2 regions of the Traorella sp. mt218 genome follow, and region 2 is predicted to be linked to the other one. Evidence: riboswitches for the same ligand, from Rfam matches in the RefSeq annotation. Region 2 holds a riboswitch; the other holds the start of a gene.
The links. A riboswitch is a leader RNA that binds a small molecule or an ion and turns the genes downstream of it on or off. The one in region 2 is predicted to bind FMN.
Positions count from the first base shown of each region.

Region 1: another riboswitch for FMN. It lies ahead of ACZYT3_RS09235 (ECF transporter S component); the one in region 2 lies ahead of ribD (bifunctional diaminohydroxyphosphoribosylaminopyrimidine deaminase/5-amino-6-(5-phosphoribosylamino)uracil reductase RibD).

Region 1 covers NZ_JBVAYM010000017.1:32,029-36,400, forward strand. Annotated here, with positions in the region: gene ACZYT3_RS09220 (helix-turn-helix transcriptional regulator) at 407-619, shown strand; gene ACZYT3_RS09225 (DUF2178 domain-containing protein) at 609-1,004, shown strand; tRNA gene ACZYT3_RS09230 (tRNA-Pro) at 1,274-1,350, opposite strand; FMN riboswitch at 1,461-1,579, shown strand; gene ACZYT3_RS09235 (ECF transporter S component) at 1,661-2,302, shown strand; gene ACZYT3_RS09240 (pyridoxamine 5'-phosphate oxidase family protein) at 2,319-2,774, shown strand; gene ACZYT3_RS09245 (hypothetical protein) at 2,858-3,235, shown strand; gene ACZYT3_RS09250 (DUF1146 domain-containing protein) at 3,264-3,458, shown strand; gene ACZYT3_RS09255 (lactate utilization protein) at 3,466-4,068, shown strand; gene ACZYT3_RS09260 (non-canonical purine NTP pyrophosphatase) at 4,070-4,372, shown strand, end outside.
Region 2 covers NZ_JBVAYM010000009.1:78,651-83,022, reverse strand. Annotated here, with positions in the region: gene pstA (phosphate ABC transporter permease PstA) at 1-721, shown strand, start outside; gene pstB (phosphate ABC transporter ATP-binding protein PstB) at 708-1,457, shown strand; gene phoU (phosphate signaling complex protein PhoU) at 1,459-2,121, shown strand; gene ACZYT3_RS06295 (helix-turn-helix transcriptional regulator) at 2,216-2,350, shown strand; FMN riboswitch at 2,458-2,572, shown strand; gene ribD (bifunctional diaminohydroxyphosphoribosylaminopyrimidine deaminase/5-amino-6-(5-phosphoribosylamino)uracil reductase RibD) at 2,708-3,808, shown strand; gene ribE (riboflavin synthase) at 3,793-4,372, shown strand, end outside.

The sequences.
Region 1 (4,372 bases), on a different contig from region 2:
TCAAATAAAACATATTTTGAATATTAAAAAAGAAAATGACTTTAAATTGACCTTAAAAAGTCAAAGAATGGGTCATTTTTTTACTTGGGTAGAAAGAATCATGCAATTTGACGATTAAGACTTATAATATGTTTCGTTAGTTCTTTTGGCTTGTATTTTCTTTCTATCATTCATGACAATATCAGTGGAAATACCCAAAGCAGGCTTTTCATCAGTGCTCATCCTATTGAAAGGTGTTTAATCTGATATTTCAATATGGATACAGGAGATGAATAATATCAGAAAGATCGCTGAGGAAATTTTGTTACGGATATAAAATAAAAAATGGAAAGTATGCTTGACATAAAATGTTTATTTGTTATAATGGGAATATGGAAAGTAAACTTTCCATAGGAAGGAGGACATTTTGAAAAACCGATTGGAAGAATTACGAAAGCAGAGAGGTATCAAGCAAGAAGAGTTAGCTGCCGCACTAGAAGTATCTCGCCAAACAATAGGTTCTTTAGAGAATGGACGATACAATCCTTCAATTTTATTAGCTTTTAAAATTGCAAAATACTTCCACATGAACATTGAAGAAATCTTTATCTATGAGGAGGAAAAAGAAGATGAAAAATAAAAATCAAATTTGGTATATGGGTTATATCCTTTCATTATTGTTAGTCCTTATTATTCTTTTTACAGATTTTTCAAAAATGGCAGACATTGGTCTTGCGATTTTATTTAGTGCAATTTGTGGTGTTTCCCATGTTCAAATTTTGCATGACAAGATGATGAAAAATGATGCCGATTATAAAATAAGTGTTATGGACGAACGTAATATCATGATTAAGGAAAAAGCAGGAAATGTGACCAATATAGTGAATACAATCTTATTAGGTTTATCAACCGTCATATTTATTTGCTTAGATTATGTAATTCCGGCAATGATCACTGGAGCAATCATTACCGTTCAACCCGTTATATTAATTATTGTTAGTAATGTGCTTGAGAAAAAAATGTAATTAGGAACTGGAATTGAGTTTATATTAGGAAATTTTATTTTTGATTGGCAGGCAGGTGATGAAAGAAATCTGAATTTTATAGAAAAAGATGAATAAGGATATATAAAATTGATATCTTAATTTTAAAAGATTGATAAAATATAATATGAATTCATGGTTTCAGAATAATTCGATAAAGAGGTTTCTATCATTGGAGATCTCTTTTGTTTATATATCACTCAGACAGGGTTTGAATAAAAAAAACGGGTTTCAACCCGCTTACAATTTCATGGTCGGGATGACCGGATTTGAACCGACGACCTCTTGTTCCCGAAACAAGCGCACTACCAAGCTGTGCTACATCCCGATTGCTTTATTATTGTACTTCGCTAAGCAAATTTTTTCAATAGTTATTTTAATTTTATTTTAAAGGGGCTTTACAAGTCCTTATAAGAGGAGTATTATAAAAATGCATAAAATAAACTTCAGGGCAGAGTGAAATTCTCTACTGGCGGTATACTCCGCGAACCAAGCAATTGGCCGAATCGGTGAAACTCCGATAGCAACAGTTATAGTCTGGATGAAAGAAGAGTATTTTGTTGTATTCCTAATATAGCAAGTACACGTACCTAGAAGGATATTTTAGGCACGTTTTTCTTTGTGATAGGAGGGATATGATGAATACAAAGAAAATTACTACGATCGGTATTCTTTGTGCCATGGCTGTTGTTATCAATGTACTGGTTCATTTTCCAATGGTGCCGGCTGTTTCCTTTTTGAGCTATGACCCAAAGGATATCGTCATCGTGATCGGTGGTTTTATTTATGGACCGATGGTTTCACTTTTGATGAGCGGCATCACTTCAGTGTTGGAGCTGATGTACCGTGGAGGAACGATCCTGGATGTTGTGATGAACATGGTATCAACTTGTGCTTTTGCTTGTACGGCAGCCTTTATCTATAAGAAGCTGCATACGAAAAAAGGAGCCTTGATCGGTCTGGTATCAGGTGTCATCTGTACGGTGATCATGATGGTGATCTGGAATTATATCGTTACTCCGATCTATTATGGCATGCCAAGAGAAGCGGTCATTGCCATGATGGTACCGGGAATCATTCCGTTTAACCTTTTAAAGAGCGGCTTAAATGCAGGTATCACATTATTTCTATATAAGCCTGTTGTTTCTGCTTTGCGTTATACAAATCTTGTTGACAAAAAGGAAGGTTCAGAAAACAAGTATTTAGGATTCCTGATCTTAGGCTTATTTATTTGCGCAACCGTTATCTTTGCGGTCATGGCCATTCAAGGAATCATATAAGGAAAGGAGTATGTTTATGGAATTTAATGAAGCAAAAAAAATAATGGATCAAAAGTTAGGCGATTGGAAGATCATGGCACTGGCAAGCTGTGTGGATAATTATCCGATGGTTCGCAACGTCAGCTGTATCTTCTATAATGATAAGATCTATTTTAAAACGGATAAGAATTTCCGTAAGACACAACAGCTTTTTCAAAACAACCGGGTAGCAATGTGCTTCAATGGTGTTCAGGTAGAAGGTATTGCGAAAAATCTGGGATTGGTCGTAGATGAAGAAGGACGTACATTTGAAAAGAAATATAAGGAATATCTATGGCAGAGCTATAATGCTTATTCTCATGTCGATACAGAAATCCTGATTGAAGTAACTCCGCAGTTTGTAGAGATCTGGGATGAGGATGAAAATCGCAAGGCTTTCCAGCTTTTCATTGATTTTAATACAAAAGAAGTCACTTATAAACCATACGATTAAGGAAACAAAGCATTTGATGGTCATCATTGAATGCTTTTTGTATATTTTTATATTTTTTGGGGAATATCTAATTAGGTGATCTTATGCGGAAAGTGATTTTATCTGTCTTACTCTGTTTTTTCTTTTTTAGTATGCCTGTGGAATCGAAATCAAAGGATCTTCGTTTTATCATCGTATTTGATTCAAAGGAAACTCAGTTGATCGAGAGAAAAAAGGAAATCGTCGATCTTGTCAATGATATGTTGGATCATGTCAGTGAGAATAGCTTTTATGAATGGCTTGAGGGTGCGACAGATGAATTAGAAACAGAAAGCAGGAAGGTATATTTCTATAAATCAACCTTGTTTTTTTATCTGGGTGATACCAAGGGAATTAAAATTGAAGGAAGCTTTGTAAGGAATAGCTTTTGTATGGCTGAAGTAAAGCCTAAATCTTTTATAAGGAAATGGTTTAACTTTTAGTGTATAATGATGATGTGGAGGTTTTGATATGAATCTGTATAAAATCTTAAGTGTTGTCATTTATTTATTTAGTTTTGCCTTTGCTTTCATTGGACTGAGCAGTATTCAGTTTGAAAAATTCTGTAATGTAAAGAAGCCGGTACAGGTACAGGTGCTTTTATTTGCGTTTTCGATGGAATTAGGTTATCTGATTGCGCAATTTTTAATGATGTTTGTGATGTGAGGTAGTTATGAATATAGAAGAATTAAAAAGAAATTGTGAATTAAATCGTTTTTGCTTTGATTATGTGGAAACCGTTGAAGAATGTCGTGAACTGGTCGGTCAGCTGATTCATGAAGGGGATGTTGTCAGTCATGGCGGAAGCGTCACCTTAAGTGAATGTGGAATCATCGATCTTCTAAGAAGCAGGAAGGATATCACCTATTTGGATCGTGAGAACTGCGAGGATGTACAAAAGCTCTATCGTGAATGTTTTAGCGCAGATGTCTATCTGACAAGCTCAAATGCGATCACTCAAAAGGGTGAATTATATAATGTAGATGGCACCGGTAATCGTGTGGCAGCCATGATATTCGGTCCTAAAAAGGTAATCGTGATCGTAGGGATCAATAAGATCGTTGAAAATATCGAGGATGCAGTTAAAAGGGTCGAAGAAATTGCGGCTGTGAAAAATAATATTCGCTTACATAAAAATAATCCATGCGTACAGGTCGGACACTGTGTACACTGTAATTCTCCGATTAAGATCTGTCGTGAATATACAGTAATTTCAAGCAGCTATACACCTCAGCGGATTCATATCATATGTGTGAATAAGGAATTGGGATATTGATATGAAGATCGTTATAGGCAGTGCTTCTATGGCGAAGAAAAGATATTTTGAAGAGTATTTTAAAGATTACGACTGTGAATTTGTGCTGGGGAAAGATCTGGGAATCGAAGAGCCGGTAGAATATGGGGCGACCTCTTATGAAAATGCACTGATCAAGGCACGCCATTATTCACAAAGAAGCGGTCTTTCGGCCATTGCACTGGACAGCTCGATTCTGTTTTTAGATTATCCTTACGATGATCCCATCCAGGCAGGCTCACATGTGAAAAGTCCGCAGGGAAAAGAATTGAGTCCGATCGAGATG
Region 2 (4,372 bases):
AAATATTACCCTTGATCAGTTCTCGCTGGAATACAATACAGAAAATGTATCCATGATGCCGGCCATCATCAATACGCTTTTATATACCGTATTATCTTTGCTGATTGCCCTTCCTTTAGGCATCGGCAGTGCGATCTATCTGGTGGAATATGCGAAAAAAGGAAGTAAATTCGTGGAGATCGTCCGTCTGACAACAGAAACGCTTTCGGGAATTCCTTCCATCATCTTTGGCTTATTCGGATATTTATTCTTGTGTATCTTCTGTGGTTTGGGCTATTCTTTGCTTTCAGGTGTCATTACGCTGTCAATCATCATCCTGCCATTGATCATGAGAACGACTGAAGAGGCGCTTAAGGCAGTGCCTGACAGTTATCGTGAAGGCAGCTATGGTTTGGGTGCCGGAAAGGTAAGAACGATTTTCAAGATCATTTTACCAAGTGCCGTAGGCGGTATCTTAAATGGCATCATCTTAAGTATCGGACGAATCGTCGGGGAAAGTGCAGCATTGATCTATACTGCCGGAACCTTGCCGAATATTGCTTTGAATGTGATGAAATCCGGACGCAGTTTGTCTGTGCATATGTATGCCTTATTAAGTGAAGGGCTTTATACCAATCAGGCTTATGCAACGGCAGTCGTGCTTCTTTTGATGGTGATGCTGATCAATTTCGCATCCAATAAAATCGTAAAGCATATGGGAGGAAAGAATGAGCAAAATTAGTGTTAAGAATCTGAATCTCTGGTATGGGGATTTTCAGGCATTAAAAAATATCAATATGGATATTGAAGCCAATCAGGTAACAGCATTCATTGGTCCTAGCGGCTGCGGTAAATCTACTTTTTTAAAGTGTTTGAATCGTATGAATGATCTGGTAGAGGGTTGCCGCATCACAGGTGAGATTACTCTGGATGGCATTGATATCAATTCAAAAATAGATGTGAATCAGTTGCGCAAACGTGTTGGGATGGTTTTCCAAAAACCAAATCCATTCCCGATGAGCGTTTATGATAATATTGCTTTCGGGCCTAAGACACATGGTGTCAAAGATAAGAAGGAATTAGATAAGGTCGTTGAAAGAGCTTTGAAGGGTGCTGCCTTATGGGATGAGGTCAAGGATCGCCTGCACAAAAGTGCATTGGGCCTTTCAGGAGGACAGCAGCAGCGTTTATGTATTGCCAGAGCGCTGGCCGTTGATCCTGAAGTATTGCTGATGGATGAGCCGACCAGTGCGCTGGATCCGATTTCTACTTCAAAGATCGAAGATCTTGTCTTAGAATTGAAAAAGAAATATACGATCATCATCGTGACGCATAACATGCAGCAGGCAGCCCGTATTTCAGATATGACCGCTTTCTTCTTATTGGGTGATCTTATCGAGTACAATAAGACGGATAAGCTGTTCTCAATGCCGGACAACAAGAAAACAGAAGATTACATTACAGGAAGGTTTGGTTAATATGAGAAATCGATATAATGAACAGTTAAAAGAACTCAATGATGAACTGATTTTGATGGGAGATCTATGTAAAGGCGGGATCACCTATGCTGTCAGCTCCCTAAAAAATCCAAGTGATGAAATAAAAGAAAAGGTCACAGAAATTGAAAATGAGATCAATCAGAAAGAACGTACGATCGAACAGCTGTGCATGAAACTGTTGCTTCGTCAGCAGCCGGTTGCCAGTGATTTAAGACAGGTATCAAGTGCCCTGAAGATGATCAGTGATATGGAGAGGATCGGTGATCAGGCATATGATATCTCATTGATGTCACCGGTGGACATTACAAAAGATGAAAAAGTAGAAAAGCATATCATTGCGATGGCTAAGAATACGATCAGCATGGTATCCAAAAGTGTTGAATCATTCGTCAATTCAGATTTAGAGATGGCACTTTCCGTCATGAAAGATGATGATGAAGTCGATAACTATTTTGAAAAAGTAAAAGATGACCTGATCGATGCAGTCAGAGAAGATCCGAAATCAGGAAGAGATTATCTGGATATTCTGATGATTGCCAAGTATCTGGAAAGAATCGGTGATCATGCGACCAATATTGCGGAATGGGTCGAATATTCTATCACCGGGAAACATAAAAAGATTGATATCAAATCAGCAGAATAACTTCGTGGAAACATGAAGTTTTTTTATGTTTATCTGCGTTGCTTGTGCAACGCTCATATTTTGTGTAAAATCACTTCGAAAAGGAGGAAGATTTATGCTGAGTGAAAATTTAAAGACGATCCGTAAACAAAAAGGATTATCTCAAGAGGAATTAGCCATTCGTTTACATGTTGTCCGACAGACGATATCAAAATGGGAGAAAGGAGTTTCCCAAACAAAAGGATATTAAGAAATAACCTGTGTTTACCTGTTTGCAAATTATTGTATTTGACGAATGAGAAAAAACTTTCTATTGACAGAAATAATGTCAAATATTATAATTGTCCGTAATTGAATAACTATCTTCAGGGCAGGGTGCAATTCCCTACCGGTGGTACAGCCCACGAGCCGAAAGGCATGATTTGGTGAAATTCCAAAGCCGACAGTATAGTCTGAATGAAAGAAGATGAAAGTATATTTATGCTTTTTTGCGTGCTCTGAAATGATTTCGTATCGTTTCGGAGCATTTTATTTAATCGCATAAATCCTCTTTTGCATGTCTTGGATAGCTTTTATTCAAGGCATGTATTTTTTTGGAGGTGTAAAAATGAGCGATGCAGAATACATGAAATTAGCAATAGAATTGGCAAAAAAAGGTGCTGGCTATGTCAATCCTAATCCTATGGTTGGAGCAGTAATTGTAAAAGATAATCGGATTATAGGACAGGGATACCATGAAACTTTTGGTGGAATGCATGCTGAAAGAAATGCACTTAAAAATTGCAGGGAGTCACCTATAGGATCAACACTTTATGTAACACTTGAACCATGCTGTCATTATGGAAAGACACCACCTTGTACAGAAGTAATTATTGGCAGTGGCATTACAAGAGTAGTCGTTGGAACTTTAGACTGTAATCCTATTGTGTCTGGAAAAGGTGTAAAAATACTTGAGAAAAACAATATTCAAGTTGATGTGGGCATTTTAGAAAAAGAGTGCCAGCAGTTAATCAAAGTTTTTAGAAAATATGTTACAAAGCACATTCCCTATGTTTTTATGAAATATGCAATGACACTAGACGGAAAGATAGCAACTTATACAAATCAATCAAAATGGGTAAGTGGAGAAGAAGCGAGAAAACAGGTACATCAACTTCGGCATAAGGTTACTGCAATCATGGTAGGAGTCAATACTGTTATTCAAGATAATCCTTTACTGACATGCCGATTGGAGAATGGAAAAAATCCTATCCGTATCGTATGTGATACAAATTTAAGAACACCCATTACATCAAAAATTATAAAAACAGCGAATGATATTAAGACTTATATTGCTACTTCTTCTAGTGATGAAAGTAAGATAGGTCTTTATAGAAAATACGGTTGTGAAATTATTCATACAAAGAAAAAAGGTAATCATATTGACTTAATGAATTTAATGCAATGTTTAGGAAATATGCAGATAGATAGCCTGCTTTTAGAGGGCGGAAGTGCAATGAATTGGAGTGCTCTTGAACAACAAATTGTCGATGAGGTGCAAGTCTATATAGCACCCAAAATATTTGGTGGGAGTGCAAAAAGTCCTGTAAGCGGGCAAGGGGTTGCTTTTCCTGATGATGCCGTTATGCTTAAACCGTATGCTTTTTCTCAAGTGGGAAATGATTATCTCATAGAAAGTGAAGTGATTTATTCATGTTTACAGGAATAATAGAGGAAATCGGTAAAATAGAAAAAATACAGAAAGATATTTGTAACTGTAAACTATCCATTAAGGCTTCAAAAATATTAGAAGATATACATTTAGGGGATAGCATAGCAGTAAATGGCATTTGCCTTACAGTTACTTGTTTTAATCGCCAGTCTTTCACAGTTGATGTGATGAATGAAACATGGAATAGAACAGCTCTTAGTCTATTAAAACATGGAAGTTGTGTGAATTTAGAAAGAGCTATACCTATGAATGGCAGGTTGGGCGGTCATATTGTTACAGGGCATATTGATGGAACAGGTAGAATATCTTCTGTGCGTAGAGAGAAAAATGCTATGTGGTATCAAATCAATACGAAAAGAGAAATCTTAAATTTAATTGTCGAAAAAGGCTCGATTGCTATTGACGGTATTAGTCTTACTGTCGCAAAAGTATCGAAAACAGACTTTTTAGTATCCGTTATCCCACATACTTTAGAGCAAACAGTTCTCAAGGATAAACAAGTTGGGAATATGGTTAATCTTGAAAATGATATATTAGGTAAATATGTGCAGAAACTCATAG